2 regions of the Methylobacterium sp. 77 genome follow, and region 1 is predicted to be linked to the other one. Evidence: predicted binding sites of a transcription regulator. Region 1 holds the regulator's gene; the other holds the start of a gene.
The links. Region 1 encodes LexA, which represses DNA repair genes until DNA is damaged. Its sites were predicted from a motif close to TGTTCNNNNTGTGTTCNG; they were not measured.
Positions count from the first base shown of each region.

Region 2: a site for LexA is predicted at 13,888-13,905, ahead of dinB (DNA polymerase IV). Genes of this name have one in related genera too.

Region 1 is NZ_KB910516.1:2,526,572-2,542,621, reverse strand. Features, by position in the region: gene A3OK_RS0112045 (phasin family protein) at 1-241, shown strand, start outside; gene clpS (ATP-dependent Clp protease adapter ClpS) at 666-1,016, shown strand; gene clpA (ATP-dependent Clp protease ATP-binding subunit ClpA) at 1,040-3,532, shown strand; gene A3OK_RS0112025 (hypothetical protein) at 3,815-4,090, shown strand; gene egtD (L-histidine N(alpha)-methyltransferase) at 4,094-5,068, opposite strand; gene egtB (ergothioneine biosynthesis protein EgtB) at 5,118-6,392, opposite strand; gene murI (glutamate racemase) at 6,588-7,466, shown strand; gene rpsD (30S ribosomal protein S4) at 7,672-8,289, shown strand; gene gltA (citrate synthase) at 8,491-9,780, opposite strand; gene gltX (glutamate--tRNA ligase) at 10,010-11,437, opposite strand; gene A3OK_RS0111990 (ComEC/Rec2 family competence protein) at 11,645-13,918, shown strand; gene lexA (transcriptional repressor LexA) at 13,912-14,649, opposite strand; gene A3OK_RS0111975 (helix-turn-helix transcriptional regulator) at 15,556-15,948, opposite strand.
Region 2 is NZ_KB910516.1:3,307,590-3,323,639, forward strand. Features, by position in the region: gene fhuF (siderophore-iron reductase FhuF) at 1-64, shown strand, start outside; gene A3OK_RS0115690 (ABC transporter ATP-binding protein) at 58-1,812, shown strand; gene A3OK_RS0115695 (hypothetical protein) at 2,073-2,300, opposite strand; gene A3OK_RS0115700 (hypothetical protein) at 2,454-2,765, opposite strand; gene A3OK_RS0115705 (MarR family transcriptional regulator) at 3,001-3,450, shown strand; gene A3OK_RS0115710 (HWE histidine kinase domain-containing protein) at 3,466-4,467, opposite strand; gene A3OK_RS0115715 (CHASE3 domain-containing protein) at 4,846-7,074, shown strand; gene A3OK_RS0115720 (PAS domain-containing protein) at 7,094-9,421, opposite strand; gene A3OK_RS0115725 (hypothetical protein) at 9,696-9,893, shown strand; gene A3OK_RS0115730 (hypothetical protein) at 9,980-10,447, opposite strand; gene A3OK_RS0115735 (DUF2778 domain-containing protein) at 10,510-11,523, opposite strand; gene A3OK_RS0115740 (hypothetical protein) at 11,981-12,280, shown strand; gene A3OK_RS24075 (hypothetical protein) at 12,249-12,491, opposite strand; gene dinB (DNA polymerase IV) at 12,751-13,842, opposite strand; gene A3OK_RS0115750 (PHB depolymerase family esterase) at 14,113-15,372, opposite strand; gene A3OK_RS0115755 (CopG family transcriptional regulator) at 15,433-15,852, opposite strand.

The sequences.
Region 1 (16,050 bases):
AACCGAGATGGCGGATTTCGCCAAGCAGTCCTTCGAGCATGGCACCGCGACCATGAAGAAGCTGGCCGAGGCGAAGACCCCGCAGAACGCCATGGAAATCCAGGCCGAGTTCATGAAGGCCTCCTACGAGCGTCTGGTCGCCCAGGCCAAGCTCGTCGGCACGCTCTACAGCGAGCTCGCCAAGGAGATGGCCAAGCCGCTCGAAGAGATGACCAAAGCGAAGTTCCCCACCGTCGGCTGAGGGCCGGGCCGGCATAGGAGCCGGCGCGATCTGGAGGCCAAGTCTCCACTGACCAGATTTGAAGGGCGATCGAGCGAGGCTCGATCGCCCTTTTCGCGTGCGCCACGGCACCCACCGCCGCCGTCGCGGGATGCAGCGTGCCGCTCCGATGCCGGCCAGGGCTTCTCACGACCGGACAAGTGCGCGCAGGCGACTGGCGAAGTCCGGAAACGGCCTATAGATTGATGAGGAAGCAGGTGCGCCGCGCCGGCGCGCCGTCGGGAAGCCGGTCGGTTCCTTTCCTCCGCGTCCGGACTCCGCCGTCATGTATGGGGTCGATGCCATTCCGATGTTCGACGACCTGATGCGGTCTCCCGCGTCGCCCGTGACCGTTGAGGGTTTCGTCGCGCCGCCCGAGGGGCTCGGCGACCGGATTTACGCGGGCATGATCGCGCCGCTGGCTGCCGGTCCGATCGGCCCCGGCGGCAGCGACGACGGTCGCTCCGGGACCGCGATCATCACGCGGACCAAGCCTAAGACCAAACGGCCGAGCCTGTACCGCGTGCTCCTCCTCAATGACGATTACACGCCGATGGAGTTCGTCGTGCACGTCGTCGAAAAGTTCTTCAACAAGTCGCAGGCCGACGCCTACCAGATCATGATGCACGTGCATCAGAACGGTGTCGGCGAGTGCGGGATCTTCACGTACGAGGTGGCGGAGACCAAGGTGACGCAGGTCATGGACTTCGCGCGCAAACACCAACATCCTCTCCAGTGCGTCATGGAAAAAAAATAGGCACTCCAAACGAGGACCCGCTTTTGCCCAGCTTCTCTCGCAGCCTAGAACAAGCTCTCCACCGCGCCCTGGCGCTCGCCGGCGAGCGCCGTCATGAATATGCGACGCTGGAGCACCTGCTCCTCGCCCTGGTGGACGATCAGGATGCGGCGGCCGTGATGCGCGCCTGCAACGTCGAGGTCGATACGCTCAAGCGCAGCCTCGTCGAATACGTGGATACGGAACTCGCCAACCTGATCGGCGACGGACGCCAGGATGCCAAACCGACGGCGGGCTTTCAGCGCGTGATCCAGCGGGCGGTCATTCATGTCCAGTCCTCCGGGCGGGAGGAGGTGACGGGGGCCAACGTGCTGGTGGCGATCTTCGCCGAGCGCGAGAGCCACGCCGCCTACTTCCTGCAGGAGCAGGACATGACCCGCTACGACGCGGTCAACTACATCAGCCACGGCATCGCCAAGCGGCCCGGCGCGTCCGAGCCGAAGCCCGTGCGCGGTGCGGAAGAAGAAGCCTCGTCCGAGCGCCCGAGCGGCGAGGAGGGCGAGAACCGCACCAAGAAGAAGGGCGACGCCTTAGAGGCCTATTGCGTCAACCTCAATAAGAAGGCGCGCGACGGCCGGATCGATCCGCTCATCGGCCGCGAAAGCGAGGTCCAGCGCACGATCCAGATCCTGTGCCGCCGGCAGAAGAACAACCCGCTCCTCGTGGGCGACCCCGGAGTGGGCAAGACCGCGATCGCGGAAGGCCTCGCGCGCAAGATCATCAACAAGGAGGTGCCCGAGGTCCTCATCGACGCGACCGTGTTCTCCCTCGACATGGGCACGTTGCTCGCCGGGACGCGCTATCGCGGCGATTTCGAGGAGCGCCTCAAGCAGGTGATGAAGGAGATCGAGGCGCACCCGAACGCGGTGCTCTTCATCGACGAGATCCATACGGTGATCGGCGCCGGCGCCACCTCGGGCGGGGCGATGGACGCCTCGAACCTGCTCAAGCCGGCTCTCGCCAACGGCTCCCTGCGCTGCATCGGCTCGACCACCTACAAGGAGTACCGCCAGTACTTCGAGAAGGACCGCGCCCTGGTGCGTCGCTTCCAGAAGATCGACATCAACGAGCCGTCGATCCCGGATGCGATCGAGATCGTGAAGGGGCTGAAGCCGTATTTCGAGGAATTCCACAAGCTCAAATACACCACCGAAGCCGTGAAGGCCGCGGTCGAACTGTCGGCGCGCTACATCAACGACCGCAAGCTGCCGGACAAGGCGATCGACGTGATCGACGAGACCGGCGCGTCGCAGATGCTGGTGCCGGAGGCCCGCCGCAAGCGGACGATCGGCGTGAAGGAGATCGAGGCGACCATCGCCACGATGGCCCGCATCCCGGCCAAGACCGTGTCGAAGGACGATGCGGTGGTTCTCAAGAACCTCACCGAGAATCTGAAGCGCGTGGTCTACGGCCAGTCGAATGCCATCGAGGCGCTGACCTCGGCGATCAAGCTCGCCCGTGCGGGCCTGCGCGATCCCGACAAGCCGATCGGCTCCTACCTGTTCGCCGGGCCGACCGGCGTCGGCAAGACGGAGGCGGCCAAGCAGCTGGCATCGTCGCTCGGCATCGAGATGATCCGCTTCGACATGTCGGAATACATGGAGCGGCATACGGTGAGCCGCCTCATCGGCGCGCCGCCCGGCTATGTCGGCTTCGACCAGGGCGGGCTGCTCACCGACGGGATCGACCAGCATCCGCATTGCGTGCTGCTGCTGGACGAGATCGAGAAGGCCCATCCCGACCTGTTCAACATCCTGCTGCAGGTGATGGACCACGGCAAACTCACCGATCACAACGGCAAGCAGGTCGATTTCCGCAACGTCATCATCATCATGACGACGAACGCGGGCGCCTCGGACATGGCGAAATCCGCCTACGGCTTCACCCAGTCCAAGCGCACGGGAGACGACGTGGAGGCGATCAACAAGCTGTTCGCCCCCGAATTCCGCAACCGCCTCGACTCGATCATCTCCTTCGGACATTTGCCGAAGGACGTGGTCGCCAAGGTGGTCGACAAGTTCGTGCTCCAGCTCGAGGCGCAGCTGGCCGATCGCAACGTCACGATCGAGCTCTCGGACGAGGCACGCGAGTGGCTGACCGAGAACGGCTACGACGAAGCGATGGGTGCGCGGCCGATGGCGCGCCTGATCCAGTCCACGATCAAGACACCGCTCGCCGACGAGGTGCTGTTCGGGCGCCTCAAGGATGGTGGCGCCGTGCGCGTGGTCCTGAGGAAAGCCGAGGACGGCGAGACGATCGCGCAGAAGGACGCGCTCGCTTTCGAGTTTCCGGCCGGTCCGGTGACGCCGAAGCCGGAGAAGGATGTGACCAACGCGGGCGGCAGCAAGCGCAAGCGCAGCCGGGCCAAGGCGGCTCCGCGCAAGAAGGACGACACGACGAAAAAGGACGACAAGGGCGGGTCGGGCGGTTCGGGCGGGGTCCGCACCGTGCCGAAGGTGCCTCTCGTCCGGGCCTGATCGTGTCGGCATCGCGCAGAGCGGGGCATGGCTTTCTCACCCGAGAGAGCCATGCCCCGCTTGCGTTCGACGTCGAAAAGAACGGCTCGACGGTCGACATGCTGCGGATCGACCGCTAGCTACCGCCCTTGAAGAAGCGCATCGACACCATTCGATCGTGAAACCTGCGAGGGGGCTCGCCGAGCGACGTCAACGCTCCGTTGTCCATTGCCGGCCAAGGCCGTGGCAGAGGATGTCGGGTTTGGGATCGTTGAAGCCACTCGCGAAAACGGCGGAGTATCCATGAGCGAACTGCAAGAGGGCCCCCTGACGCCGCTCTCCAGCCAAGCGCCTCACGCGCCGGCTCGCCCGCAGAAACTCACACGGCGCGAGGAGCGCAGGCGCCGGCGCGCGCAGCGACGCCGTGGCGAGGAAATCCTCGGCTGGATCCTCGTTCCGATCATCTGCTACGGGATCTACTGGGGCGTGAGCGCCGGTTTCGACGTCCTCGGCACGACCCCCGGCACGGTCTGGGACCAGCTGATGCAGGTCAAGCAGATGCTGGAGAAGAAGGCCTGATCCTCACCGACGGGTGAGGGCATGGACCGAGAAGAGTTGCTCGGCATCGGTCCAGGTCTTCGCGGCATTCCATCCGGCCTGGTCGGCGAGGTCGCGGAACCGCTCGATCGTGTATTTGTAGCTGTTCTCGGTGTGGATCGTCTCTCCCTCGGCGAAGCTGAAGCGGCGGCCCGCCACCACCACGTCCTGAGCCCGCAGGCTGACGAGGTGCATCTCGATCCGCGAGGCGTCGGTCGCGAAGAAGGCGCGGTGAGCGAAGGCCGACGTGTCGAAATCGGCTCCGAGCTCGCGGTTGATCCGAGCGAGCAGGTTGAGGTTGAACCCCGCCGTCACCCCGGCCGCGTCGTCATAGGCCGCATCCAGGACGGCCTTGTCCTTCACCAGGTCGACGCCGACGATCAGGGTCGCATCGCGCCCGAGCACCCGCCCGAAATGAGCGAGCAGGTGGACGGCCTGGGGCGGCTCGAAATTGCCGATGGTCGAGCCCGGGAAGAAGCCCGCCACCGCGCCGTCGGACAACCCCTCCGGCAAGGTGAAGGGCCGCGTGAAATCGGCGGCGACGGGCAGGATCGACAGGTGCGGGAAATCGCCCGAGAGCGTTTCGGCCTCGCTGCGCAGAAAGCTCTCCGAGACATCGACCGGGACATAGGCGGCGAGATCGCTCAAATGGGTGAGGAGCCGCCGCACCTTCACGGTCGAACCGCTGCCGAACTCCACGAGATTGGCGCGTGCGGGAAGCAGGGCCGCGATGTCCGGCCCCGACGCGTCGAGAATGCCGATCTCCGTTCGCGTCGGGTAATATTCCGGCTGGACGGTGATCGATTCGAACAGGTCCGAACCGATCTCGTCATAGAAGTATTTCGCGGGAATGAACTTCTGCGCTGCGGCGAGACCGACCAGCACATCGTCCCGGAACTGCTGCTCCGGTGCGACGGGGTTGAGGGGCGTGGCGCCCGTGAAGACTGGATTGATGGTCACGGACAAGTCTCCGGGGAACGCGGATACGCGAGATCTATGGAAACGACGATCAGTCGCGATAGTTCGACAGGCGAAGCCCCGTGAACTGCCAGCGCTGGTGCGGATAGAAGAAGTTGCGGTAGCCGATGCGGGCATGGCCGTCGGAGGTCGCCACGGAGGACCCGCGCAGGACGAACTGGTTCGACATGAACTTGCCGTTATATTCCCCGAGCGCGCCGGGAACCGGCCGGTAGCCCGGATAGGACACGTAAGCCGAGCGGGTCCATTGCCAGACGAGGCCGAAGGCATCGGCGAGGAGCCCGTCACGGGCGGCGGCCTCCCACTCGAACTCAGTCGGTAGGTCGCGGCCGGACCAGCGGGCGAAGGCATCCGCCTCGAAATAGCTCACATGGGTGACGGGGAGCGAGGGGTCGATGCCCATCTGCCCTGCGAGCGTCATGCTGGACCATTGGCCGGCATCGCTGCGCTGCCAGTATCCAGGCGCTTCCCAGCCCTCCGCCTGCACCGCGAGCCAGCCATCCGAGAGCCAGAGTTCGGGGCGGGCGTATCCGCCATCCTCGATGAAGGCGAGCCATTGCGCGTTGGTGACAAGGCCCTTGTCGATCGCGCAGGGCAGGATGAGCGTCTGGTGACGCGGCGATTCGTTGTCGAACGAGAACCCGTCGCCCTCATGCCCGATCTTCGTCACACCACCCGGTAGCTCGGCGAGCCCGGTCTCGGACCGTGGCCGGGGGAAGCGCCATGCCGCGTCATAGACCGGGCCGAGCGGGTTCTGCGCGAACGCGTGGAGGATGTCGGTGATCAGCAATTCCTGATGCTGCTGCTCGTGATAGAGCCCGATCTCGAGGATCGGCAGCACCGCGTCGAGGGTCTCCTCGGATGCATCCGTCAGCAGAGACTCGACGGCCCGATCCACATGGGCGCGGTAGCCGGCCACCTCCTCGGCGGTTGGCCGGGTGATGAGGCCACGCATGATCCGCGGCTGCCGCGGCCCGGCGGCGACGTAATAGGAATTGAACAGGTAGTGCAGGCGTTCGTCGTAGACGTGGAAGCCTTGCAGGTGATCGCGCAGAAGAAACTGCTCGAAGAACCACGTCGTATGGGCCCGGTGCCATTTCGTCGGGCTGGCATCGGCCATGGACTGGATCTGCTGATCTTCGGGAGAGAGCGGCGCCGCTCGGCGCTCGGTCTCGTCCCGCACAGCCCGGAACGCCGCGATCCAGGCGGCCCGGTCGACCGGCCTCGCCGAGATGCTCGGTGGCGGGAACGCCGCCCGGTCCGATCGATCGTGCGCGGTACCGCGAATTGCCGCCGTCGCTGCCATATCGATCACTCCGCTCATATCCGACAAGGCGGGAGATATGGCTCGTTCACGGTTCGACAACGGGCAGCGTCCCGCGCCCATCGTCGCGGCGATGCGGCATGAAAAAGCCGGGCCTTTTTAACGCCTCAGTGACACGGCCTTAACCGTGCCTGCCCGACACTCGTCCATCCCCACACAGTGTCCGGGCAGACTCGTATGCGGATCGATCTGATGGCAGGAGCGATGACAGCGGCCCTGGCGGCCGAAATCCGGCCGACGCCGACGATCCTCGTCTTCGATTCCGGGCTCGGCGGCCTCACCGTGCTGGAGCAGGTGAGGCGCGCGCGGCCCGACGCGCGCTACGTCTACGCCGCCGACGATGCCGCCTTTCCATACGGCCGGCTGTCGGAATCGATCCTCGTCGGGCGTGTGCTGTCGGTGATGGAGCGGCTTCTCGCGCGCCACGCTCCCGACCTCGTCGTCATCGCCTGCAACACGGCGTCGACCCTGGTTCTGCCCGCCCTCCGGGCCCGCTTCTCGACGCCCTTCGTCGGCGTGGTGCCGCCGATCAAGCCGGCGGGCGAGGCGACGCGCTCGCGCCTGATCACCCTGCTGGCGACGCCGGGTACGGTGGCCAGGCCGTATACCCACGACCTGATCGAGACCTATGCGAGCGCCTGCTCGGTCACCCTCGTCGGATCGCCGAACCTCGCGGCATATGCCGAGGCCGAACTCGCGGGCCATCCCGCCGACGACGCGTCGCTCGCCGCCGAGATCGCGCCGTGCTTCGTCGAGAGCGATGACGGGCGGCGCACGGACGTGATCTGCCTCGCCTGCACCCATTATCCGCTGCTGCTGCCCCGCTTTCAGCGTCTCGCCCCGTGGCAGGTGACCTGGATCGACCCCGCGCCTGCCATCGCCCGACGGGTGACGCAGCTTCTCGGACCCTCCCGGCGCAACCCGCTCGACGACGTCCCCCCCGGCCTCACCGCCTTCACCAGCGGCGCCGGTGTGACGCCGTCCCTGCGTCGCTCCCTCGACGCGCGCGGCGTCGGCGACGTCGCGGTGGAGGCGATGCCGCTCGTGCTGCAATAGATCCATTGCCGTCTCGGCATTGACCTGCGGGCATCTCTCGCCTATGCACCGCGACAGTTACGGGGCTCCGAGAGGGGCCCCGCAGCTTTTTCAAGCGCACCCGTGAGCGGCAATGTCCGCTCTGTCGTTCCACTTCGGCCCCCGGCCGGTTCGGAAAGAGGAGGGCGCGTTCCTCGACCAATCTCACTCGCTGAGAGGAACCGCGATGTCAAAACGTATTCAGGCGAAGCACAAGCTCGATCGCCGTATGGGCCAGAACATCTGGGGCCGCCCGAAGAGCCCCGTCAATCGCCGCGAATACGGCCCCGGCCAGCATGGCCAGCGCCGCAAGGGCAAGATGTCCGACTTCGGCACGCAGCTGCGCGCCAAGCAGAAGCTCAAGGGCTACTACGCCAACATCACCGAGAAGCAGTTCCGCCGTTACTACGCCGAGGCGATCCGTCTCCGCGGCGATTCGAGCGAGAACCTCGTCGGCCTGCTGGAGCGTCGCCTCGACGCGGTCGTGTATCGCGCCAAGTTCGTGCCGACCCCCTTCGCTGCCCGTCAGTTCGTGAACCATGGCCACGTCAAGGTGAACGGTCGCCGCGTGAACATCGCCAGCTTCCTCGTGAAGCCGGGCGACGTGATCGAGGTGAAGGATTCCTCGAAGCAGCTCGAGATCGTCGTCGTCGCTTCGCAGCTGCCCGAGCGCGACGTGCCCGACTACATCGAGGTGGATCACGCCAAGATGACGGCTCGCGTCACCCGCGTGCCGAGCCTCAGCGAGGTTCCCTACCCGGTCCAGATGGAACCGAACCTCGTCATCGAATTCTATTCGCGCTGATCCCTCCGGGGCATCGCCGAGACGAGAAAGGCCGCCCGAGAGGGCGGCCTTTTTTGTTGGGAGCGACGACCCGGATCGTCTGCCGACGTTTCAAGCATCTGGCGTGCGTATCTCCCTGCCGGGGGGAGGGGGCGGACGGACAGCCGCTTGTCCCGACGGGTCGCACCCTCTCCCGCCAAGGGGAGAGGGTCGCTCACGGCGTCAGCCGCGATTGCCGATGGGCACGTAGTCGCGCTTGTCCGGCCCGATATAGAGTTGGCGCGGGCGGCCGATCTTCTGCGAGGGATCCTCGATCATCTCGGCCCATTGGGCGATCCAGCCGACGGTGCGAGCGAGCGCGAACAGCACCGTGAACATCGAGGTCGGGAAGCCCATCGCCTTGAGGGTGATGCCCGAATAGAAATCGATGTTCGGGTAGAGTTTCTTCTCGATGAAATACTCGTCCTTGAGGGCGATCTGCTCGAGCTGTACCGCGACTTCGAGCAGCGGATCGTCCTTGATGCCGAGCTGCGCGAGAACCTCATGCGTGGTCTTCTGCATGATGCGGGCGCGCGGATCGTAGTTCTTATAGACGCGGTGGCCGAAGCCCATGAGACGGAACGGGTCGTTCTTGTCCTTGGCCTTGGCGACGTATTTCGCCACGTTTTCCGGCGTGCCGATCTCTTCCAGCATCTTCAGCGCCGCCTCGTTGGCGCCGCCATGCGCGGGCCCCCACAGACAGGCGATGCCGGCGGCGACGCAAGCGAAGGGGTTGGCGCCCGACGAGCCGGCGAGACGCACGGTGGAGGTCGAGGCGTTCTGTTCATGGTCGGCATGCAGGATGAAGATCCGGTCCAGCGCACGCGCGTAGATCGGGTTGACCACGAACTCCTCGCACGGCACCGCGAAGCACATCCGCAGGAAGTTCGATGTGTAGTCGAGGTCGTTCTTAGGGTACACGAACGGCTGGCCGATGGAATACTTGTAGGCCATCGCGGCCAGCGTCGGCATCTTGGCGATCATGCGCAAGCTGGCGATCATCCGCTGCTTGTCGTCCGAGATGTCGGTCGAGTCGTGATAGAAGGCCGACAGCGCGCCGACGCAGGCGACCATGATCGCCATCGGGTGGGCGTCGCGGCGGAACCCCTGGAAGAAGCGGTTCATCTGGTCGTGCACCATGGTGTGGCGCGTGACCCGGTAGTCGAAATCCGCCTTCTGGGCGGGGGTCGGCAATTCGCCGAACAGCATCAGGTAGCAGGTCTCGAGGAAGTCGCCCTGCTCGGCGATCTGGTCGATCGGGTAGCCGCGATAGAGCAGGATGCCGGCGTCGCCGTCGATATAGGTGATCTTCGATTCGCAGGACGCGGTAGAGGTGAAGCCCGGATCGAAGGTGAACATGCCGGTCTTGGCGTGGAGCTTGCCGATGTCGATGACGTCAGGTCCGATCGTGCCGGTCTTGATCGGCAGATCGACTTGGTTGTCGCCCACGGAGATCGTGCTGGAGGCGCTCATGGAGACATGGACCCTTTCTTGGCGGAAGGCAGACCTTGGCAGAGGGTAGCACCGGCCCGCGTGGTGAAAATCGCCACTTCGGCCCAGGGCGCACCGGCAGATTTATGCTGCAAGTGCTCACACATCTATCGCGTTAGCGGATCGGCCGACCGCCATCAACCGATGCCCCTCGCCACCGGCTGGCTCAAGCGAAAACCGGGCCGATCTGTCACCCGCCGCAGGATGACGATCAGCCCGCCGAGACCTGATCTCCGAGGCGGCCGAGACACTCGTCGCGACCGAGCACGGCCATGACGTCGAAGACCGGCGGGGACGTCGCGCGGCCGGTCAACGCGGCCCGCAGGGGCTGGGCGATCAGGCCGAGCTTGAGCGCGTTCTCCTCGGCGAAGCGGCGCACCGCACCCTCGGTGGAGGCCGCATTCCATTCCGGCAGATCGGCGAGGGCCGGCAGGATCGCGGCGAGACGCTGACGAGCCTCCTCGCTCAGGAGCGTCTTCGCCTTCTCGTCGAGGCCGAGGGGGCGCGAGGCGGTGAGGTAATAGGCGCTGTCGAGAAGCTCGACCAAAGTCTTGGCGCGCTCCTTCAGGCCGGGCATCGCCGCGCCGAGTTTCTCGCGCAGGTCGGGAGACAGGGCATGCGGCATTCCGCGATCGGCGGCGAGCACCGGCAGGATCGTCTCGATCGCATCGATCAGCACGGTATCGTCCGCACCACGGATATAGAGTCCGTTGAGGTTCTCGAGCTTCGCGAAGTCGAACCGGGCGGCGGAGCGGCCGATCGATGTCAGGTCGAACGCCGCGATCATCTCCTCCGTGGAGAAGACCTCCTGGTCGCCATGGCTCCAGCCGAGGCGGACGAGGTAGTTACGCAACGCCGCCGGCAAGTAGCCGAGATCGCGATAGGCGTCGACGCCGAGGGCACCGTGGCGCTTCGACAGCTTGGCGCCATCGGCGCCGTGGATCAGCGGGATATGCGCCATGATCGGCGCCGACCAGCCGAGCGCGTCGTAGATCTGGCGCTGGCGGGCGGCATTGGTAAGGTGGTCGTCGCCACGGATCACGTGGGTGACGCCCATGTCGTGGTCGTCGACGACGACGGCGAGCATATAGGTCGGATTGCCGTCCGAGCGCAGCAGGACGAGATCGTCGAGATCCTTGTTGGCCCAGGTGACGCGGCCCTGCACCTGGTCCTCGACCACCGTCTCCCCCTCCAGCGGGGCTCGCAGGCGGATCACGGGCTTCACCCCGGCCGGCGCCTCGGCGGGATCACGATCGCGCCAGCGGCCGTCGTAGCGCATGGGGCGACCCTCGGCGCGCGCGGCCTCCCGCATGGCGGTGAGCTCGTCCGGCGTGGCGTAGCAATGATAGGCGTTGCCCGAGGCGAGCAGGCTCTCGGCGATCTCCCGGTGCCGCGCCGCGCGGGCGAACTGGTAGACGACGTCGCCGTCCCATTCGAGGCCGAGCCAGCGCAGACCATCGAGGATCGCGTCGATGGCGCCCTGGGTCGAGCGCTCGCGGTCGGTATCCTCGATGCGAAGAAGCATACGGCCGCCGAAATGGCGGGCGTAGAGCCAGTTGAAGAGCGCCGTGCGCGCTCCCCCGATATGCAGGTACCCCGTGGGGGAGGGGGCGAAACGCGTGACGACGGGTGACGACATCGGGCGGCTAAACTTGTGCGTGAAGGTGGGGGGCGGATCGACCGGCCCGGATCGGCGCATGTAGCATGCGTTTGCGGTGACGTTAAGAAACCGTCTTGCCGATCCGGCGATCAGGTGACGATCCGGGGGGCAGCGAGGTGATCGCCGGCGCGACGATCCCCTCGCGTCGGTCGAACCTCGTCAATCTGAGGGAGGGCGCACCGGAGGATGGCGCAGGCCAGCGCGCGAGCGACGGGCGCCGCTATCGCCTCCTGGAGCCGGTGGCGATCGCCGTCGTTCCTGATCGAGACGGCGAAGGACTGGTGCCTCGACGGACTCCGCCAGGAATCCGAACAACGGCGGCTGTTCCCCTGGCTGGCTGTCGCGTTCGGCATCGGCATCCTCGTCTGCCTCACGGCGACGAGCGGGCAGCCGTCATTGGCGGCACCTCTCCTCGTCGCGTCGGTCCTCGCGGCCGCGATCCCCTTCCTCGGCGCCAGACCAATTGCCCTCGCTCTGGTGCTGGGGCTCGCCGCGTCTTTCTTCGGCTTCTCGGCCACGGTGCTGCGTCTGCAGCTCGTGGCGGCTCCGGTCCTCGCCCGGACCACCATCGCGCCCCTCACCGGCCTCGTGGAAGCCCTCGACGAGCGTGAGGTCGGCGCGCGCCTGATCGTCCTCGTGGAGAGTTTCGGCACTCTCCCGCCCGATCGCCGGCCGACCCGCGTCCGCGTCTCCTACAAGAAGGCATTGGCGCTGAAGCCGGGTGATTTCATCTCGGCGACCGCACGGCTGCTTCCCCCGCCCGAGGCAGCGCGGCCCGGCGGTTACGACTTCGCGCGCGACGCCTATTTTCGCGGGATCGGCGCCGTCGGCTCCCTCGTCGGCAAGATCGAGGTGAAGCCTCCTCCGACACCGCTCCCCTGGACCGTCTCCCTCGCGGCCGCGGTGGACGACGCGCGCAATGCCCTGACGCGGCGCATCACCGACGCCAATGGCGGTCAGGCCGGCGCGGTCGCCGCCGCCCTGGTGACCGGCAAGCGCGGCCTCATCAATGCGGAGACCAACGAGATCCTGCGCGCGGCCGGCATCTACCACGTGGTCTCGATCTCGGGGCTCCACATGGTGCTCGCCGCCGGCGTGGTGTTCTGGCTCGTGCGCGCGCTCCTCGCCCTCGTGCCCGGCCTGGCCTTGCGCTGGCCGATCAAGAAGATCGCCGCCGGCTTCGCCATGGTCGGCGTCACCGCCTATTGCGTCTTCTCGGGCTGGGACATCGCCGCCGAACGCTCACTGATCATGACCCTGGTGATGCTCGGCGCGATCCTGGTGGATCGCCCGGCCCTCAGCATGCGGAACCTCGCGCTCGCCGCATTGATCGCGCTGGCGCGCGAGCCGGACGGGCTTCTCGGTCCGAGCTTCCAGATGTCCTTCGGCGCGGTCGCCGGCCTCATCGCCTGCGCAGGGGCTCTCAACCGCGTGATGCCGCAACGAGAAGGAAGCGGCCCGTTCGGCCGCGCATTCCGCTTCGTCATCGTCGCGATCACCGGCACATTGGCGACGACCCTTGTCGCCCAGATCGCGACCGCTCCCTTCGCCACCTACCATTTCCAGACCGTCCAGCCCTTCGGCATCGTCGGCAATGCCCTGACCCTTCCCCTCGTCTCCCTCGCGGTGATGCCGGCCGCGGTCCTCGGCATCCTCGCCTATCCCTTCGCGCTCGATCAGCCGGTCTGGTGGCTGATGGGGCTCGCGGTGCGCGGGATGCTGACGATCTCCGGGTGGATCAGCGGGTTCGGCCACGCCACGCTCGTCGTCCCGGCCTTCGGCAGCGCGGCGCTGTGCCTGCTCGCCGTCGCCCTGCTGCTGCTGACGCTTCCCGTCTCGCGCCTGCGCTGGATCGGTCTCGCTCCGGCAGCTTTCGGCCTCCTGCTCGCCGCGACGCCGCAACGCTACGATCTCTACGTCGATCGCGAGGGGGCGGGTGCCGCATTGCGCGATCGGGACGGCCGCCTGACGATCCTCGGCAAGCCACCGGATTTCGTGCTGGAGCAATGGCTCAAGGCGGATGGTGATTCCCGCAAAGCCCGCGACGTGACCGCCTCGACGGCGAGCCGATGCGATGCCGTCGGCTGCACCATCTCCGTGGAGCCCGGTCGTGTCGTCGCCCTGGTCAAGGACAAACGGGCCTTCGCGGAGGATTGCGCGCGCGCCACCGTCATCATCGCCCGCCGGGACGCGCCGCCGGGCTGCCGGGCGAGCCTCGTCATCGACAGAGCGTTCCTGGCTGCGCGAGGGGCGACGGCTCTGCGCTTCGAGCCGGATGGCCCGGTCGCGACATCGGCCCGCGAACCCGGTTCCGCCCCGCCCTGGCGACAGGCCGTCGCGGACCCGCCCTCGACGCCCTCGACGATGTCAAAGCCGGTGGACCTTCCGAAACCTTCAATCCCATCCGAGGAGGACGAGAGCGAGCCGCCGGCGGATCCGCTCCCGGATCGGCTTCAGTAGCGACGCACCAGACTGACGAGGCGGCCCTGGATCTGAACGCGGTCGGGACCCAGAACCCGGGTTTCGTAGGCAGGGTTCGCGGCCTCCAGAGCGATAGAGGAACCGCGGCGACGCAGGCGCTTGAGCGTCGCTTCCTCGTCATCGATCAGGGCGACGACGATATCGCCGGTATTGGCGGTGTCCTGCTTCTTGATGACCACCAGATCGCCGTCGAGGATACCCGCCTCGATCATCGAATCGCCGCGGACCTCCAGGGCGTAATGCTCGCCGCCGGACAGAAAATCGGGTGACAGCGTCACCGAATGGCTCTGGTTCTGAATCGCCGAGATCGGTGTACCGGCCGCGATGCGACCCATGACCGGGATCGTGATCGCCCGTCCGCTCTCATCCTGCGCCTGCGCCATCGGCTGGCGCATCGGCGGCGCCGCCTTGGACCGGCCCCCTTCCACCACGCTCGGTGTGAAGCGGCGAACCTCGCCCGTCTGGACGGGACGTTGAGCGGGAGCGCTGGTCATGCTCTCCGGCAACCGGATCACCTCAATGGCCCTGGCCCGGTTCGGCAGCCGCCGCAGAAAGCCACGCTCTTCCAACGCCGTGATCAGCCGGTGGATGCCGGATTTCGACTTCAGATCGAGCGCGTCCTTCATCTCATCGAACGAAGGCGGAACGCCGCTCTCCTGCATCCGTTGCTGGATGAATTGGAGAAGTTCCAGCTGCTTACGCGTCAACATACTGATCACTCTTCCACTGAAGCCAACGGCCGCGGCTAACGCCCATCGAAACAAAACACGAACACGGTAGACGTTCCGCAAGTGTTCTGCAAGGGTTCCGTTAACTTAGCTTTGGGGCGGTGGTCGAAGGTGAGAGGTGGTCCGGGGAATCAGAACAGTCGATCGAGCGGAACTCCGGCCTGACAGCGGCCGAGATGGTCGTGGTTCGGGCGGCGGGGTGAGAGAGGAAGCATGCCAGATCCCTCCGGGCCGCCGAAGTGACGGTTACTCCGCCCAACTGGCTGAGCAGGTCAACGCGACCAAGTTAACCCGGCATGTTGCCGTCACTTCAATTCGGACCATAAAGAGGCTTCTCACGGGGGCTGCGGTGACAACCGCGCATTCCAATGATGGCTGGTTTTGGCCTATACGTCCCTGCACTGCCTGCCATAGGTCTCAGTGCCGCTCGGGCTTCCGCGATGTAAATGGCAGAAAGAGCCGGTAGCCAGCCGTTGCGGCCGGGTCGCGATCGTTAGAGCAGCCGAGGCCAATTCTGCCTACCTGTGGTCGCGCATGGACAAGCAGGCGATCTTGTGGACGGCGCCGTAAGAGACGGCAGCCATAACGTTGCATCTCTGCTGAGAGACGGGAGGTTTCCCTTGATAGAAGTGCGTTTCTAGCGACACCGTAAGAATCACGGCGTGAACACTGCTCGCGACCAGATACATCGTCTGGATCTTCACGTTGAGCTTAGTACTCACGTCCCGTCACTGCAGACAAACCCCTTCCCCGTCAAAATCAAACGGCCTCGAGATCGCCGCGTAACTGGGGCAGGGTCAGATGCGCGCTAGTAGATGGATTGCCAGTAGGGCAATAGTAGTCTCTCAGCGCCGTACCTGACGAACCTCAGCGCAAATCCGCCAAGCCTCAAGCGCTTTGCAGTGGAGGCTTCACGCTGATCCGAGCGATGCTTCGAACGATGGACAATACCGCGCGCTTATATTGATCGTCATCGATCGAAGCATAGGAACGCAGGATCTCAATAGCGCCCGGCTCGGCTAAGAAACGGAAGATCTCGATCTGCTCGTCAGGTTCTTGCTCGCCGAAAAGGGCGGAGACCGGGACTTTAAGCGTATCTGCTAATTGTTGCAGACGACTGCTACCGATGCGGTTCGTCCCCTTCTCATACTTTTGAATTTGTTGGAATGTGATGCCGACAGCGGTGCCCAAAGCCGTCTGTGACATCCCTCTAGCTTTGCGCAGTGCAGCAAGACGAGCGCCAACTTCTCGATCGATGTCAGAGGTGATTCGGAGAGCCACAACTAGCCTCTATCCACATAAATAAAAACTAACATAGATTACGGGCACAAGTTCAAAATCGAGAACATTTGTGATGAGACGCTGCCTCTGTTATTAGAAAAC
Region 2 (16,050 bases), 780 kb from region 1:
ACCGGGCGTGCCGTCCTGCGGAGCCCTCTGCCCCGTCGATCATCTGACGAAAGCATCATGCTGAAGGCCTTCCTCGCCTATTATCGCCCGCACCGGACCCTGTTCCTCGTCGATTTCGGCTGCGCCGTCCTGTCGGGCCTGCTCGAACTCAGCTTCCCGATGGCGGTGAAGGTGTTTGTGGACGTGCTGCTGCCGCGCCAGGATTGGCAGCTCATCCTGCTCGCCGCCCTCGGTCTCGGCCTAGTCTACGTGGCCAATGCCGGCCTGATGGTGGTCGTGACCTATTGGGGGCACGTTCTCGGCATCAACATCGAGACCGAGATGCGCAGGCGCGCCTTCGATCACCTGCAGAAACTCTCGTTCCGCTATTTCGACAACCAGAAGACCGGCCACCTCGTCGCCCGCGTGACCAAGGACCTGGAGGAGATCGGCGAAGTCGCGCATCACGGCCCGGAGGATCTCTTCATCGCGGTGATGACACTCATCGGCGCCTTCGCCCTGATGGTCTATGTCCACCCGCCGCTGGCTTTCCTGACCGCCGGGATCCTGCCGGTGATCGCCTTCGTCACCCTTCGCTACGGCGGCCGCATGACCCGGAACTGGCAGGCGCAATACGGCCGCGTCGCCGCCTTCAACGCCCGTATCGAGGAGAATGTCGGCGGCATCCGCGTGGTCCAGGCCTTCGCCAACGAGCCGCACGAGCGCCACCTGTTCGCCGCCGACAACCGGAAATACCGCGAGACCAAGCTCGAAGCCTACCGGATCATGGCGGCCAGCCTGTCGATCAACTATCTCGGCATGCGGCTCGTCCAGATCGTGGTGTTGCTCGGCGGGGCCGCCTTCGTCGTGCGCGGCGAGCTCTCGCCCGGCGGCTTCATCGGGTTCCTGCTGCTGGTGGGCGTGTTCTATCGGCCGCTGGAGAAGATCGGCGCCGTCGTCGAGACCTACCCCAAAGGGGTCGCCGGCTTCCGGCGCTACGCCGAACTGCTCGCGACCGAGCCCGATATCGTCGACCGTCCGGATGCCGTCTCCGTGCCGGCGCTGAAGGGGGACATCCGCTTCGAGGGCGTGAGCTTCGGTTACACCAGAGAGCAGCCCGTCCTGACCGGGCTCGACCTCGACGTCGCGGCGGGAGAGACGGTCGCCTTCGTCGGGCCCTCGGGGGCCGGCAAGACCACTTTGTGCTCGCTCATTCCGCGTTTCTACGACGTCGATCGCGGGCGCATCACCATCGACGGGAGGGACATCCGCGACCTCACGCTCGCCTCGCTGCGTCGGCAGATCGGCATCGTCCAGCAGGACGTCTTCCTGTTCGCGGGCACGATCCGCGAGAACATCGCCTATGGAAGGCTCGATGCCAGCGAGGCGGAGATCACCCAGGCGGCGCGGCGGGCCAAGCTCGGCGGGTTGATCGAGAACCTGCCGAACGGGCTCGACACCCTGGTCGGCGAACGCGGCGTGAAGCTCTCCGGCGGCCAGAAGCAGCGCCTCGCCATCGCCCGGGTGTTTCTCAAGAATCCGCCGATCCTGATCCTCGACGAGGCGACCTCGGCCCTCGACAGCGAGACCGAGCAGGCGATCCAGGCCTCCCTGGTCGAACTCTCCGAAGGGCGCACCACCCTCGTCATCGCCCACCGCCTCGCCACCATCCGCCAGGCCGACCGGATCGTCGTGATCGGGACGGACGGCATCGTCGAGCAGGGCCGGCACGAGGCGCTTCTCTCGGCAAACGGAGCCTACAGACGCCTCTACACCGCCCAGTTCGCGCAACGCCAGGAGAACGGATCGCCCGCGGAGTTCGCAGCCGAGTGAAGCCCCAAGGCACTTGGGTTCAGGCAGGTAAGAAGTAGCCAGACGACCCGAAATTATTCGACGGGATCACGACCGTCATCGCCCTCATTCGGATTGCTCGCTCTTAGATGTTTGGTCCCGTTGTGTGGTGTGACGGATCGAGCCTGAAGCGTTCGGGCTCTTTCGTCCACGCCCGCCACCATTAAAAAACGTTCCAGTAGGGAACACCCTACTGGAACGCGGATGCGCCGAGATGACTCGGTTCGAGCCACGGGGCCACCTTAGCGGGTCGAGGTGTCGACTGCCTCGGCAACGATGCGGCGGGTCGGGAGAGCACGCGCGGTCACGGACGGCGTGGTCGTCAGCTCGGAAGCCGGACGCACGGCTGCCGTCACGCGGGCCTGCTCACGGTAGAGCGGCGGAGTGAGGTTGATCCGCTCATCGGCGATGGCCGTGCCGGCCAGGGTGGCGGATGCCAGAGCGGCGAGAACGAGAACTCGGACTGTCATGGTAAAACTTCCTCTGATGCTTCAGGGCAGCGCCCTGTTTCGTGAGACCGATGTACTTCGCACCGCACCATCATTCAAACAGATATCGTCAATACTCCATATCGACGAAATCAATGATGATGGGCGCAGGCCGGCTTTGCCGGATGGTTTGGTCTACCGGACCGGAGCCGAGACCGCGGCGTCCCAGACGTCGAGGGTACGGGTCGGCTGCACTTCCACGGCCCCTGCGTCGGCGACACCGGCCTTGGCCGACGCGTAGGCGCGCTTGGGAGCGATCGAGCCGGTGGTCCGGATTGCGCTGTCACTGGCCGGGAAGGCCGCAACCGAGGCCGGCCGCCACTCCATGACGTCGAAGGTATGGTTCCAGATCGCCAAGGTCCGGACGTCCTGGGCGGAGGCGGGAGTGCCGAGGGCGGCGATAGCGGCGGCGATGGCAGCGATGGTGAGAGCGGAACGTACGGTCATCGGAAGTCTCCTTGGTCGGTGAGCGATGGGTGCGGTGTGGTCCCCGGGAACCCGGCGTGGATGCTCATTGCGATAAGGTTGATATAAACCTGTCTCAGCTTTTCGCCGTGCAGTACGACACATGGGTTGATATCAACTTTATCGGAGGGGACGTGCAGGATTGAGGTCGCGGCCGGCTGCGCCACGACGGGAGATGTGCTATAGGGTTGGTATCAACTTTCCCGAGGAGCCGCCCATGGCTACGCCCCCCGTCCTGACACCGATCGTCGCGGCTGCGGTGGAGCAGGCCTGTTTCAGCTTCGCGGCCCAGAAGGCCGCACGTGCCATCGGTCGCCGCTATGATGCGGCCCTGCGCCCGACAGGGTTGTCGAACTGGCAGTTCACGCTGCTGATGATGCTCGTCCGCGACGCGGTGCCGACGGTGGGCGCGCTGGCGCATGACATGGCGACGGATCGCACCACCATCACGGCCAACCTGAAACCCCTGGAGCGCCGCGGATTGCTCGCGATCCAGACCGACGCGGACGATCGGCGGATCCGGCGCATCCTGCTCACGGATGAGGGGCGCGCAGTCCTGACCGAGGCATACCCGCTCTGGGAGGAAGCGCAGGCGGCGTGCGCCGAACAGCTCGGCACGGTCGATCAGACCAATTTTCGCGCGGCCGTAACGGCGCTGTCGACCTGAGCACGGGCACCGGGTCTACCGGTTCCGGAGCGGAACCTTGATCCGGACCCTCAATCCGTCAGTATCGAAGGCGATGTCGACCTTGGCCGATGTCTGGGCCGTCAGGATCTTGTTGAGCAGCCGCGTTCCGAAGCCTTCCCGTGTCGGCAGCGTCGGCGGCGGTCCGTCATGTTCGTTCCAGACCCAGGCGAGGCAGGACCCGTCAGGGCCCTCCTCGACATCCCAGGTCACCGCGACCCGCCCGTCCGGATGCGCGAGCGCCCCATGCCTCACGGCATTGGTGGTCAGCTCGTGCAGCGCCATGCTGATCGGCACCGCGAGTTCGGATGGCAGCTTGAGGTTCGGGCCTTCCAGCGCGATGCGGCCCCCCTCGCTGTAAGGATTCAGCTCAGCCCGGAGCAGGCCAGCGAACGAGGCGACCTGGGCCTCGTCCTCGGTGATGAGCGCGTGGGTCCGGGCCAGCGAGATGATCCGCCCCGAAAACGCGCGTCCGAACTCCGCCATGGTCACGGACGACCGCATGGTCGCGTTCAGCACGGCCTGCACGGTGGCGAGGGTGTTCTTCACGCGGTGATGCAGCTCGCGCACCATCAGCGCCTGCCGGTCCTCGAAGGCCCGTCGCTCGGTGACGTCGCGCTGTGCCGAGACCCAATGCGTGATCCGCCCATCCGCGTCGCGGATCGGCGTGATCAGCCATTCGACCCTGTAGGTCGAGCCGTCCTTGCGATAGTTGAGCGCCTCGCCCTGGAACGCCTCTCCGGCACGGAGCGAGGCCCTCGCATGGTCGAGCGTGGCGCGGTCCGTGCCCGGCCCTTGCAGCAGCCTGGGACTGCGTCCGGTGACCTCGCGTTCCTCGTATCCCGTCAGGCGGGTGAAGGCAGGGTTGGCGTAGACGATGCTCGGGCCGGGCTCCTCGATCTCGGCCGTGGTGATCAGGATGGCCTCGCCCGCCGCCTCGACCGCAGCCTTCAGGAGTCTCGGGTCGACTCCCCCCACCCCGTTGTCATCACGACGCATCGTCCGAACCGCCTCCCGGGGTGCCATGTCGACGCCGCACCCCGGACGCTCGGGCACGCCACGCGGCAGGTATCTCCCTGAACGGAACAACAACCGGCGTTACCGTCGGTTGCGGCCGCCGGTGCCGGACACCTGGACGCAGGATGATCCGTGCGCGGTAAGAATTGGTGGCTCGAAGATCTGGCGCCAGGAAGACTTGAAGGCCCCGAGGCGGGGCTCTCGCCGTTTTGGAAAGGATGCGTCGTCCGGGCCGCAAATAATGCGCAATCGCGGACGAGAGGTACGGTCTTCGGACACGGATCGGACGATCTCCGTTTCCGCCCCCTGCCTCCGCCTCCGCCTCCGCCTCCGACCGATGACGAAACATGAGACGCCGGCATGACCAAACATCTCGTCGCGCGTGCCAACATTCTCGTCCTCGGCGTCCTGCTGGCGCTTCTGAGCCTCGTCGGGGCCGTGACCTGGGAGCGCCTGAACGCCTCGCGTGACGCACGGGAATGGTCGCAGCACAGCTACGGTGTGCTTGGCACGATGAAGGATCTCGCCATCGCCCTGCGCGACGCCGAGCGCGGCCAGCGGGGATACCTTCTCACGGGCAAGGCCGATTACCTCGGGCCTTACAACGCCGCGCGCGACCGCATCGGTCTGCTGCAGGGCGAGTTGCAGAAGCTGACGGCGGACAACCCGGCGCAACAGGAACGCCTGCGCGCCATGTCCCCGACGATCCAGCACAAGCTCGAAGAGCTTGCCCAGACGGTGCAGGCCCGTCGCGACAGCGGCCTCGAAGCGGCGCTGCGTATCGTCAACACCGATGCCGGTCGCACCTTTATGCGCGAAATCGAAGCCATGCTCTCCGACCTTCTCGCCGATGAGCAGGTCCTGCTCGCCCAGCGCCAGGTCCAGAACGATGCGCGCGCGGCCTGGGTCCGCTGGCTGGTGATCGGCGGCTCGGGCCTCGCCATCCTGACCCTGCTCCTGGCAGCTAGGCTGCTCAACCACGCCTGGTCGCGCTCCTACAAGGCGGAGGCCGAGCAGCGGGCCCTGGTCCTGCGCCTGCGCACCACCCTCGACAGCCTGAGCCAGGGCGTCGCCGTGTTCGGTCCCGACGGCAAGCTGAAGAACTGGAACGAGTGCTTCCAGATCCTTCTCGACCTCCCGAAGGCCATGGTCCGGCCCGGTGCATCCTATCTGGCCTTCGTCGAGCATACGGCCGAGCCCGGCAGGCCGGAGCTGGAAAGCGAGGACCAGGTCCGGCACGGCACCCGGCCCCTGCGCGAGGCCATCACCTACGAGCGCGAACGCGCCGACGGGCATCATCTCGAAATCCGGCGGACGCCGATGCCGGATGGCGGCTTCGTCCTGACCATTTCCGACATGACCAAGCGCGCCCAGGCCGAGGGTGTGCTGCGCGAGGCCCAGAAGATGCAGGCCATCGGCCAGCTCACCGGCGGCATCGCGCACGACTTCAACAACCTGCTCCAGGTCATCCTCGGGAACCTGGAATTCGTCCGGGCCAAGCTCGACGGCGACGGCAAGCTCCAATCCCGCATCGAGCGCGCGACCTGGGCCGCCCAACGCGGCGCGACGCTGACCGGGCAGCTCCTCGCCTTCGCCCGCAAGCAACCCCTGGCACCGGCCGCCATCGACCTCTCGGCGACGATGCCCGACCTGATCCCGCTCCTGCGACGGACGCTCGGCGAGCATATCGACGTGCGCTACGTCGAGACGGCGGGCCTGTGGCCGGCAATGGCCGACCCGGCGCAACTGGAGAGCGCGGTCCTAAACCTCGCCCTCAACGCGCGAGACGCGATGCCGGGCGGCGGCCGGCTCACCATCGAGCTCGGCAACACGGTGCTGGACGATGACTATGCGCGCCACAATGCGGAGGTGACGCCCGGCGACTATGCCATGGCGGCGGTCTCCGACACCGGTCACGGCATGACGCCGGAGGTAATTGCTCGCGTGTTCGAGCCGTTCTTCACGACGAAGCCAGACGGCAAGGGCACGGGGCTCGGACTCGCCATGGTGTTCGGCTTCGTGAAGCAGTCGGGCGGCCACGTGAAGGTCTATTCCGAGCCCGGCGAGGGTACGACGGTGAAGCTCTACCTTCCCCGCGCGACGGGGACGGTCAGGGTCGCTGGCCAGCGCATGGGGACGCCGCTGGAGCTGCCCCGCGGGTCGGCGACGGTGCTGGTGGTGGAGGACGAGGCGGCGGTGCGCGAGATCGCCTGCGCGATCCTGGGCGATCTCGGCTATCGCGTGCTGGAGGCGTCCGACGGCGAAGAGGGACTGCGCGTCTTCGGCGCCAACGCCGCCGCGATCGACCTGCTGCTGACCGACGTCATCCTGCCGGGCGAGATCCGGGGCCGGGAGCTGTCGGAGCGGATCCGGGCGATCCGGCCGGAGGTGAAGGTGGTGTTCATGTCGGGCTACACCGAGAATTCCATCGTCCATCATGGACGCCTCGACGAGGGCGTCCACCTGATCGGCAAGCCGTTCAAGCGCGAGCAACTCGCCGTGAAGATCGCCGATATTCTCGGAACCGGAGCCGAAGTCAGGGACGAGACCGGCAAGGTCGTCGAATTCAGGGCGAGACGCGAGCCGTGATGGTCATGACGGGCCCCGCTCAACCCTCCTTCTGGAAGGCACCGAGGGGCGCGCGGACATGGCAGGTCACGCCGCCGGCGGCGTAGTCGACCGCTATCTCGGCTCCGACCTGGCCGGACAGGCCCCGCTCGATCAGCCGTGAGCCGAAGCCTTTTCGGGTCGGCGCCACCACCACGGGACCGCCGCTTTCCCGCCAGGCGATGCAGAGGTCCGCCTCCTCGGCTCCGGGAGCGAGGGACCACGTCACCTCGACCCGGCCGTCCTCGACCGAGAGCGCACCGTATTTCGCCGCGTTGGTGGTGAGCTCGTGAATCATCAGCGACAGCGATAGGGCCGCGCCGCGCGAGATCTCGACATCCGGCCCCTCGTAGCGGAAGCGCCCGAACTCGTCGTGGGCGCCGACGCCCCCGCGGATGACGGCGCCGATGGCGGCACGATCGAGATCGCTCCCGAGCAGGATATCCTGCGCCTTGCCGAGGGCGACGAGGCGTTCGCCGAGAATCTCCTTGACCGCGCCGAGATCCGTGGCCCCGCGCAGGGTCTGCACCGCGATGGACTGGACCATCGTCAGCAGGTTCTTCATGCGGTGGCCGAGTTCGTGATTCATCAGGGTCTGCATCGCCTCGGCCCGCCGCCGGTCCTCGACGTCGACCAGCACGGTGACCGCCGCCTGGATGCCGCCCGCCTCGTCACGGACAGGCGCGCTCGACACCTCGAACCGGCGCACCTCGCCGGTGATGCCGTTGCGGTAGCGCATCTCCTCGGCGCGGACCGCCTCGCCGTCGCGCAGCGCGCGCAGGGTGGGATAATCGGTGAGCGCATAGGGCGTATCGTCCGCATGGAGCGCGCCGTATCCCGCTTGCCTCTCCTCGCCGGGCGCGCCGAGGCCATGCCCGAGCATCTCCTCCGCCTGGGTGTTGATCATCGTAGTCCAGGCCGATGCGGCGTCGGCCACGGCAATGCCGACCGGCGCCTGCCGGAAGATCGCCTGGAGCAGGCTTCTTTCCATGTCGAGCTTGCGCCGGGCATCGCGCAGGGCGGCCTCGGCCGCACGGATACTGGTCAGGTCCAGCATCGCACCGATCATGCGGATCGCGCGCCCGTTCGCATCGCGGATGACGTAGCCGCGATCGAGCACCGGCGCGTAGCTCCCGTCGGCCCGCAGGAAGCGATACTCGTCCGTCCAGGCCGTGCCCGTCCCGTCGATCACCGCATGGATCGAGGCATCGACCTTGGCCCGGTCATGCGGGTGGATATGGTCGATCCACCAATCCCCGGTCGGCTCGACATCCTCGGGGGCGTGGCCGTAGGCCTCCGTCAACGCCTCGTTCCACAGCACGTGGTTGCTGGCGAACTCCCAGTCCCAGATCGCATCGGTCGTGGCCCGAGCCGCCAGACGGTAGCGCTCCTCGGTCGCGCGCAGGGCGAATTCGGCGCCCTTCTGCGCCGAGATGTCCCGAACGGTGCCGACGAAACGGACCGTCTCGCCCCCCTCCACGATGGCCTGGCCGCGGGCGGCGAGCCAGCGCTCGGTGCCCGTATCGGCGGCGATCACGCGGTATTCCGTATCGAACCGGCAGGCCCCCGAGGGATCGAGCGCCGATTGCACGGCGGCATCGGCATGGGCGCGGTCATCCGCGTGGATATTGGCGAGGAACGACCCCTCGTAGCTGACCGGGCTCCGCTCGGGCACGCCGAACAGCGCCCGGACGCGATGGTCCCAATGCAGGGCGCCGCTTCGCGGCTCGAAATCGAACACCCCGATGCCGGTCGCCTCGGCGGCGAGGCGCATCTGTTCCTCGGCCTTCGCCCGCGCCGCCAGGGCCTGCCCCCGGTTCTCGACGGCGCGGTGGAGTTCGAGCTGCACCATGACTTGGCGTGCGAGCGCCCTCAATCCGCTCCGCTGCCCGTCGTCGAGCCCGTGCGGCCTCGGCGCCGTGTCGATCACGCAGAGTGTCCCGAGGGTGGCTCCCTCCGGGGTGTGGAGGGGTGCCCCGGCATAGAACCGCAGATGCGGCTCGCCGGTGACGAGGGCGTTCCCCCAAGTGCGCGGGTCCTGCGTCAGGTCCGTGATGACGAGCAGGTCGTCGGCGCCGAGGGCATGGGCGCAGACCGATTGATCGAGCGGCGTCTCGCAGGGGTTGAAGCCGATGCGCGCCTTGAACCATTGCCGGTCCTTCGCGACGAGGCTGACGAGGGCGGTCGGCGCCTCGCAGATCTGGGAGGCCAGCAGCACGATGTCGTCGAAACCCTGCTCGGGCTCGGTATCGAGGATGTCATACCCGTCGAGCGCCGCCAGGCGTTCGGCATCCGCCGCGAGTTCGAGACCGGTCGGTGAGGATGTCACAAGCTGGGATCGGCTTTCGGCTGACTCGCGCGGATCTGAGGTTGCCCGGGCGTCGCATCGACATTGTCTAACACATCCGGCTCGAACAAGTGCGGCCGGCCTTCATTCAGTGGAACGAAGCATTCATCCCGTCACGGCGACCATGAGGTGACGGTGACAACACGGTCGGAACCGCGGAGCCGGAGAATACCGATCGCGGCCCTTCGGAACCCGCTCGTGGCGCCGAGGCTTGCCAACCTGCGCCGGCACGCCGTCCGGCTGGGAGATTGCCATCATGGCGAGCGATACCGAGAGACATCAGGCCCTGCTCACCGCGCTCAAGGCGGCCCAGGGCAAGGGTGACGGTTCCTTCGAACAGGCCGTCACGAGCGCCTTCGAACACGTCTTCGAGCATCTGGAGCGGCTGAACGCGGTCAGCGGACCCGACGAGGAGCGGCCCCTGCATCCCGGTGAATCCTCGACCCTGCGATAGGCCTTGCCGGGGCCGGTCGCCCCATCCGTCTCGGGATTTGGGCGGCCGTCCATCGGACGGCGCGTCACCATGCGGAGGGATGCCGCCTATCGCGGCAATCGCAGGATCCGGGGTCGCCAGATGCCGAGCACGACGTTCGCCGTCGCGATCGCCAGCAGCAGCCAGAGCGTGTTGCGCTCCGGCCCGAGCGAGGCGGCGAGCGTGGCGGGATCGACCCGACCGGCGAGCGCCCCGGCGCTCTGCTCGGCCTCCTGCCGCATCGGCCCCTCCACGTAGACGAGCACGCCTTCGAACATCAGGACCCCGGTGGCGAGCTTCAGCCAGGCCCAGCCCGCGTTGAGGAAGGCGCGATTGAGCGTCATCGCTAGCAGCCCGGAGACCAGCATGAGCGCGAGGCTCGGCAGGACGATCCAGGTGGCGACGGCGCCCATGGCCCCGCGCGAGGCCGTGTAGCCGACCAGTTTGCTCGGCGGGGGCGCGACGCTCAGCATGACGATCAAAGCCGCCATCGCCCCCATCAATCCGGTCGCCCCCATCGTGTGGAGGAATTTCATCGGGCGCCGCCACATCAACACGCCCTCCGCTGCCGTCGGTGCCCTCGGGAGAGTGGGCGGTCTCAGCCTCCGGCGACCACCACGAGGCGCTGGACGTCGCCGCGCAGATACGCCTGCAGGAACTTCTCGTAATCCCTGAACGAGACGCAGCCATTCGAGGCCCCGTTCGCCCCCAGCATGTAGGTATGGGCGAGTAGACCGACGCGACCATGCACGGCCTCGGGACCTCCCACGGGATTGAGGCGCAAGGCGCGAACTCCATGGAAGGGCTGCTCGCGCTCGGTGATATCGTAGGTCCCCACCGGCGTCGGTCCCTTCATGCGGACATGGACGTGGTTCGGATCGTCGATACTGTCGCCGAGTCCCGAATGCGCCTCGAGCTTCTCTCCGTTCGGGAGCGTCACCACCTTGGCGCGGATGTCGTAGATCGCGACGCCGCCGGTGCCGGCATTCGGCACGACGCTCAAGGCCCTGCGAAATACGGTGTCGACGGGCTTCGTCTCCAGGGCCGCGTAGGCGAGGCGCGGCGGATCCGAGCGTTCGAGACCGAGCAGCTTCTCGAAGAACGAGCGCGTGTCCTCGGGCGGTGCCGCCGCCACTTGCGGAGCCCGGCGCGCGGCGAGGCGCGGGGCCGGCGAGGCGGCTCTGCCGGTGCGGAACTCGGGCGGACGCGGCACCGGAAGGGGGACCAGCCGCGAGGCCAGCGCTGCCGGGGCCGGCATGGCAGCGTCCGGGATCGACGGCGCGGATTGGTTGTCCGGCGGCGAAGGCTCAGGGGCGGCCGCGTAGGTTGCGACATCCTGCGAAGGAGCGGACGCCTCGCCCTGGTCCGCGATGAGCAGGTCATCGTGGGCCTTCGTCGCGATATCGGCTGCGGTGGCGATGTCGGAGGCAGCGGAACCGTCCGACGTCGCCATCGTCGGCGAAGCGGCCGGGTCGAGACGGGCGAAGGACGGAAGCTGGGACCGATAGGAAAGGCCGGCCATGCCGCCGCCGAGGACGACCACCATCGCCAGGACGCCTCCGATGGGACGACCCGACCGCGCAATCATGGAAGTCCGGGGAGCTTCAGCCATGGTCAGGGCCATCCGCCATTCTGGGTTGGCGTGGTTGCCACCCCTTCCTTCCGCGCTGTCAGCTGCGCAGGTGACGGAAAGACAAGTAATGATCCGCCACGAATTCTGTCTAATCCGAGGGGGTCGGCATTTCTGTGGCTGGATTGCGCCAACTTTGAGGACCAAGGAGAATCGCTCTATTGCCCCGGCCAGGGCGAAATCGGACTGCCAATTCCCCGTCGACTTTCGGATGCCCGCCGCCAAGCCGCTATGCGGCCGGACCGATCGCGCCGGCATCCCGGCCCGATGCGCTCTGCGGCAAAATTGTATCCTTTCGTTCACTTTCCTTCAGGTGACACCATAAGGAGTTGCGGGCATTCCAGAAGTCGGGTTGATATCGAACACTGCTGGCAGGCAGTCCTCGAGCGCCAGCGGCAGGAACTCTGAAGTCTCGCTCGCTCGCAGCCGAAAAGCGCCCATGGCCAGATATTTTATCCATCTGCAACTTCGCGGCGATCAGATCCTGGATACCGAGGGCAGAGAGTTCGCCACGCTCGACGCGGTTCACAAGGAGGCGGTTGCCAGCGCGAGGCAGATGATCGCCTTCGACCTGATGCAGGGGCTTCCGCTCAGCGAAGCCTTGGACGGCGTCATCGACATCTGCGATGGAGGCGGGGCAACGGTCGCGTTCGTGCCCTTTCCTCAGGCCGCAGAACTGCGCGTGATCCAAGGTTCGAGCATTCTGTCTACTGACTCAATGGCGACTTGGACCAACTGAAATTTGTCGGACCATCGGCGCGAGCAGCAAATTTGTCGGCGAGTTCCATGATGCGCCGATTGGCTTCCTCGACGGTCGCATAAGCTTCGGCTCCGAGAACGACGTTGGCCGGCCCTATGCAGACCGCCAGCCAGGGGAGGCTTTCGGCCGGTGGCTCGTAGACGATGAATGCGTAACCGCCTGCGGAGTGCTTGTGGTATTCGACCAACATGCGTTTCCTCCGCGCAGAGACGTCGGAAGAACGCTATCGGCTACAGCGTAGGCGTACAAGGCCGATTGATACCGTACACATGATGCTTACGCATGACTCGCATTCGACTGTCGGCTCTTGGCGCTCGTCTCACGATCTGCCGTAGGTTTACGTCGGCATCCTTTTTCTCTGCGCTGCATCCTGCTCCGTGCGCCGCGTCCTCGAACCGGCAGCGGCACCGCTCCGGCGCGAGCGTTCCGGCGCCTGCCTTCCGCTGGCGTCAGATCGCCAATCCGAGCTGGCACGGTCCCTCGGGCTGACCATGATGCAGGCCCGACAGGGACACGCCGAGAAGGCGGACGCTGCGTCGGAGCGGGAACACGGTGCGGAGCAGGCCGAGGACCGAGTGCAGCATCGCTTCGCGCTCATTGATCGGAACCTCGAAAGACTGCGCCCGGGTGATCTGGACGAAATCCGAGAACTTCACCTTGAGCGTCACGGTGCGCCCTGAAACGTTCTTGGCGGTGCAGGACGTCCAGACCTTGTCGATCAGCGGCTCCAATCGCCCGGCCATGGCGTCGAACCCGTTCAGATCCTCGGAGAAGGTGCTCTCGGCCCCCACCGACTTGCGGATGCGATGCGCGCGCACCTGTCGCTCGTCGATGCCGCGCGCGACCGAGTGGTAATAGGGCGCCGAACTGCCGAAGGCCGCCTGCAATTCCGCCAGCGAGCGGGCCCTGAGGTCGCGACCGGTGAGGATGCCGAGGCGCTTCATCTTCGCTTCGGTGACGGGGCCGACGCCGTGGAACCGTCCGATGGGCAGATCCTCGACGAAGCCCGGCCCCATCGCGGGCGTGATCACGAACAGCGCGTCGGGCTTGCGGAAGTCCGAGGCGACCTTGGCGAGGAACTTGTTGTAGGACACGCCCGCCGAGGCGACGAGGCCGGTCCGCGCGAGGATGTCGGCCCGGATGACCCGCGCGACTTCCGTGGCGGTGGCAAGACCCTGCAGGTTCTCGGTGACATCGAGATAGGCTTCGTCGAGCGCCACCGGCTCGATGATCGCGGTATGCTCGGCGAACACCGCACGGATCTCCTCCGAGATCCCCCGGTAGACCTCGAAACGCGGTTTGACGAAGACCAGGTCGGGACATAGGCGCCGGGCCGTGACCGAGGCCATGGCCGAGCGCACGCCGAAGACCCGCGCCTCGTAGCTGGCGGCGGCCACGACGCCACGCTCGCGCGAGCCGCCGACCGCCAGGGGCCGACCGCGCAGGGCCGGATCGTCGCGCTGCTCCACGGACGCATAGAAGGCATCCATGTCGATATGGATGATCTTGCGGACGGGGACGTCGTCATCGGGGCTCGACATCGCATCGGGCTGTCGGTTGGATGGTCGGAGACGGGACGTGCTTCTCGTTCGGTGTTTGTTCTTCCTGCATCCGGGGCTCCCGGTCAACCGGCGGGCAGCGGCGCATGCCAGGCTCTCAATAGGTAATCCGCGCCAGGGCATCGCGCGGCCCCGCCCCCATCGATGCCGGGGCGGCCCACGCATCGGCCATCGGCCCGAACAGCTTTCATGCCTTCAACGAGACCGCCCGCCGGACTTTGCCGACGGGCGGTCGCGGCGGTTCAGACCGGTTCAGTGCCGTGGTTGGGCGGGCGAGGTCGAGTGGGCCATGAAGAAGCGCATCATCTCACGGCTGGCATCGGGACCGCGCGGGTCGGTGTAGCTGCCGTCCGTGCTCCCGCCGGACCAGGCATGCCCCGCCCCATGCAGGGCCCAATGCTCGACCATGGCGCGTCCCGAGGCGCTCGATTGGACCGTGCGGGTGAAGCTCATCCCCTGCCCGGATTCTCCCTGGGTCACGACGCGGGTCAGCGTCTCGCCGGACAGCGCCTGCGCGATGACCTGCTCGCCGTTGACGGGGCACACCGTCCTGTCGGCATCGCCGTGGAAGACGATGGTCGGCACGCCGGTCCCGTCCTTCCGCGCCGCAGGGGTGCCGCCGCCATTCATCGCCGCGAAGGCGGAGGGCATGTCGCGAGCGGCACCGCAGGCGAGCCCCGAATGGACGCCGATTGCCGCGAACACGTCGGGATAGGTGGACGCCATGATCGCGGCCGCAGCCCCGCCTGCCGACAGGCCCGCCGCGTAGACCCGGCTCGGATCGGCCAAGAATTCCTTCACCACCTCCAGGGCGATTCCGGCGATCAGCGAGGGTTCGCCGCGGTCCCGCTGCTGGTCGCTCGCGTTGAACCAGTTCCAGCATTTCTGCATGTTGGCCGATTGCGGCTGGCCGGGATACGCCACCAGGAAGGTCTGCTCCTCGGCCAATTCGTTCATGCGGGTGCCGGCGGCAAAATCGTCCGGGTTCTGGGTGCATCCGTGCAGCATGATCACCACGGGAAGTGCCTGGCCGGTATAACTGCTCGGGACGTAGACCTTGTACGAGCGACTGCCCGCCGCGTTGGCGAAGCTTCGCTCCTCGAACCGCGCCCCCGCCGGCACCGCGACGGTGACGCCACGCGACGATCCAAGTCCGCCGCCGAGCCCCGCGCCCAATCCCCCGCCGAATTCCGGCATGGCGCCCATCTTGGGGAAACGCTCGCGCAGGCTCCGTATCGTCTCCGCGAGACTCGGCCGCGCGAAGGCTTTCGCATGCGCGGGTGCCTCTTCGGTGTCCGGTCCGATGCCCGGAGCGGTCCAGGCGCCCCCGGAGAGGGACGGCGCCACCATGTCGATGGTCGCGCCAACGTTCGATGCCTCGGGGACGCTGCCCGCCCGTGCGGGCGTCCCGGAGGCGGGCCTGCCCTGAAGCAGGGCCATCGCCTCGTTCAACTGGCCGGCGCGGGTGAGACGGGTCACCTCGCTCATGTCGATCTTGGAGAAAACGGTCATGGTCACGATCCTGGATTGAGAGAGGGGGGGACGGCGTCCCGCACGTGTCGTCGCGAAAGGTCAGGCGATGCGGTCGGCCAGGGCTGCCTTGACCGCAGGACTGGCCTGGAATGCGCCGAGCACCTGCACCGAGGCGATGGCTTCGCGGGCCAGTTCCGGCGTCACGTCGACGGCGATGCTGGCGAGGCCGAGCACCTGGATATGGAGAGGCATCCCGGCATCCCTGGCGGCCTCGAGGTCGCGGATCGTGTAGTGGGACAGGCCGATGCTGAGCTGCTTGCGGGCGACCGATTGCTTCACCGCGTCACCCTGCCGGTCGAGCTGGTTGCGCACGGCCGTCCGGATGAAATCGGCGCGGTTGGCGTAGAAACCGTCCCGGACCAGGAGGTCGATCTGGCCGAGATCGACGAAGCCGAGATTGAGGGTCAGCTTCTCACTGTCGGGCGCCTTGGGACGAAGGTCCCGAACATTGTCCGCCATCTACCGCACTCCACAAACCATCCGGCTGGATGGTCTGGAGATGGTATCCAGATAGAAAAGCACAAGGGCATGTCGTCGCCGGGCCTCGTTCGGGTCGTTCGGAAGCGGCGTTCCGGCGGGCGATGGCCCTGGCTCGGCACAAGGCATTCCTCACCCTGTGCGAAAGCTGGAGCGGCAGCCGAGGCGCTGTCGAGGGGA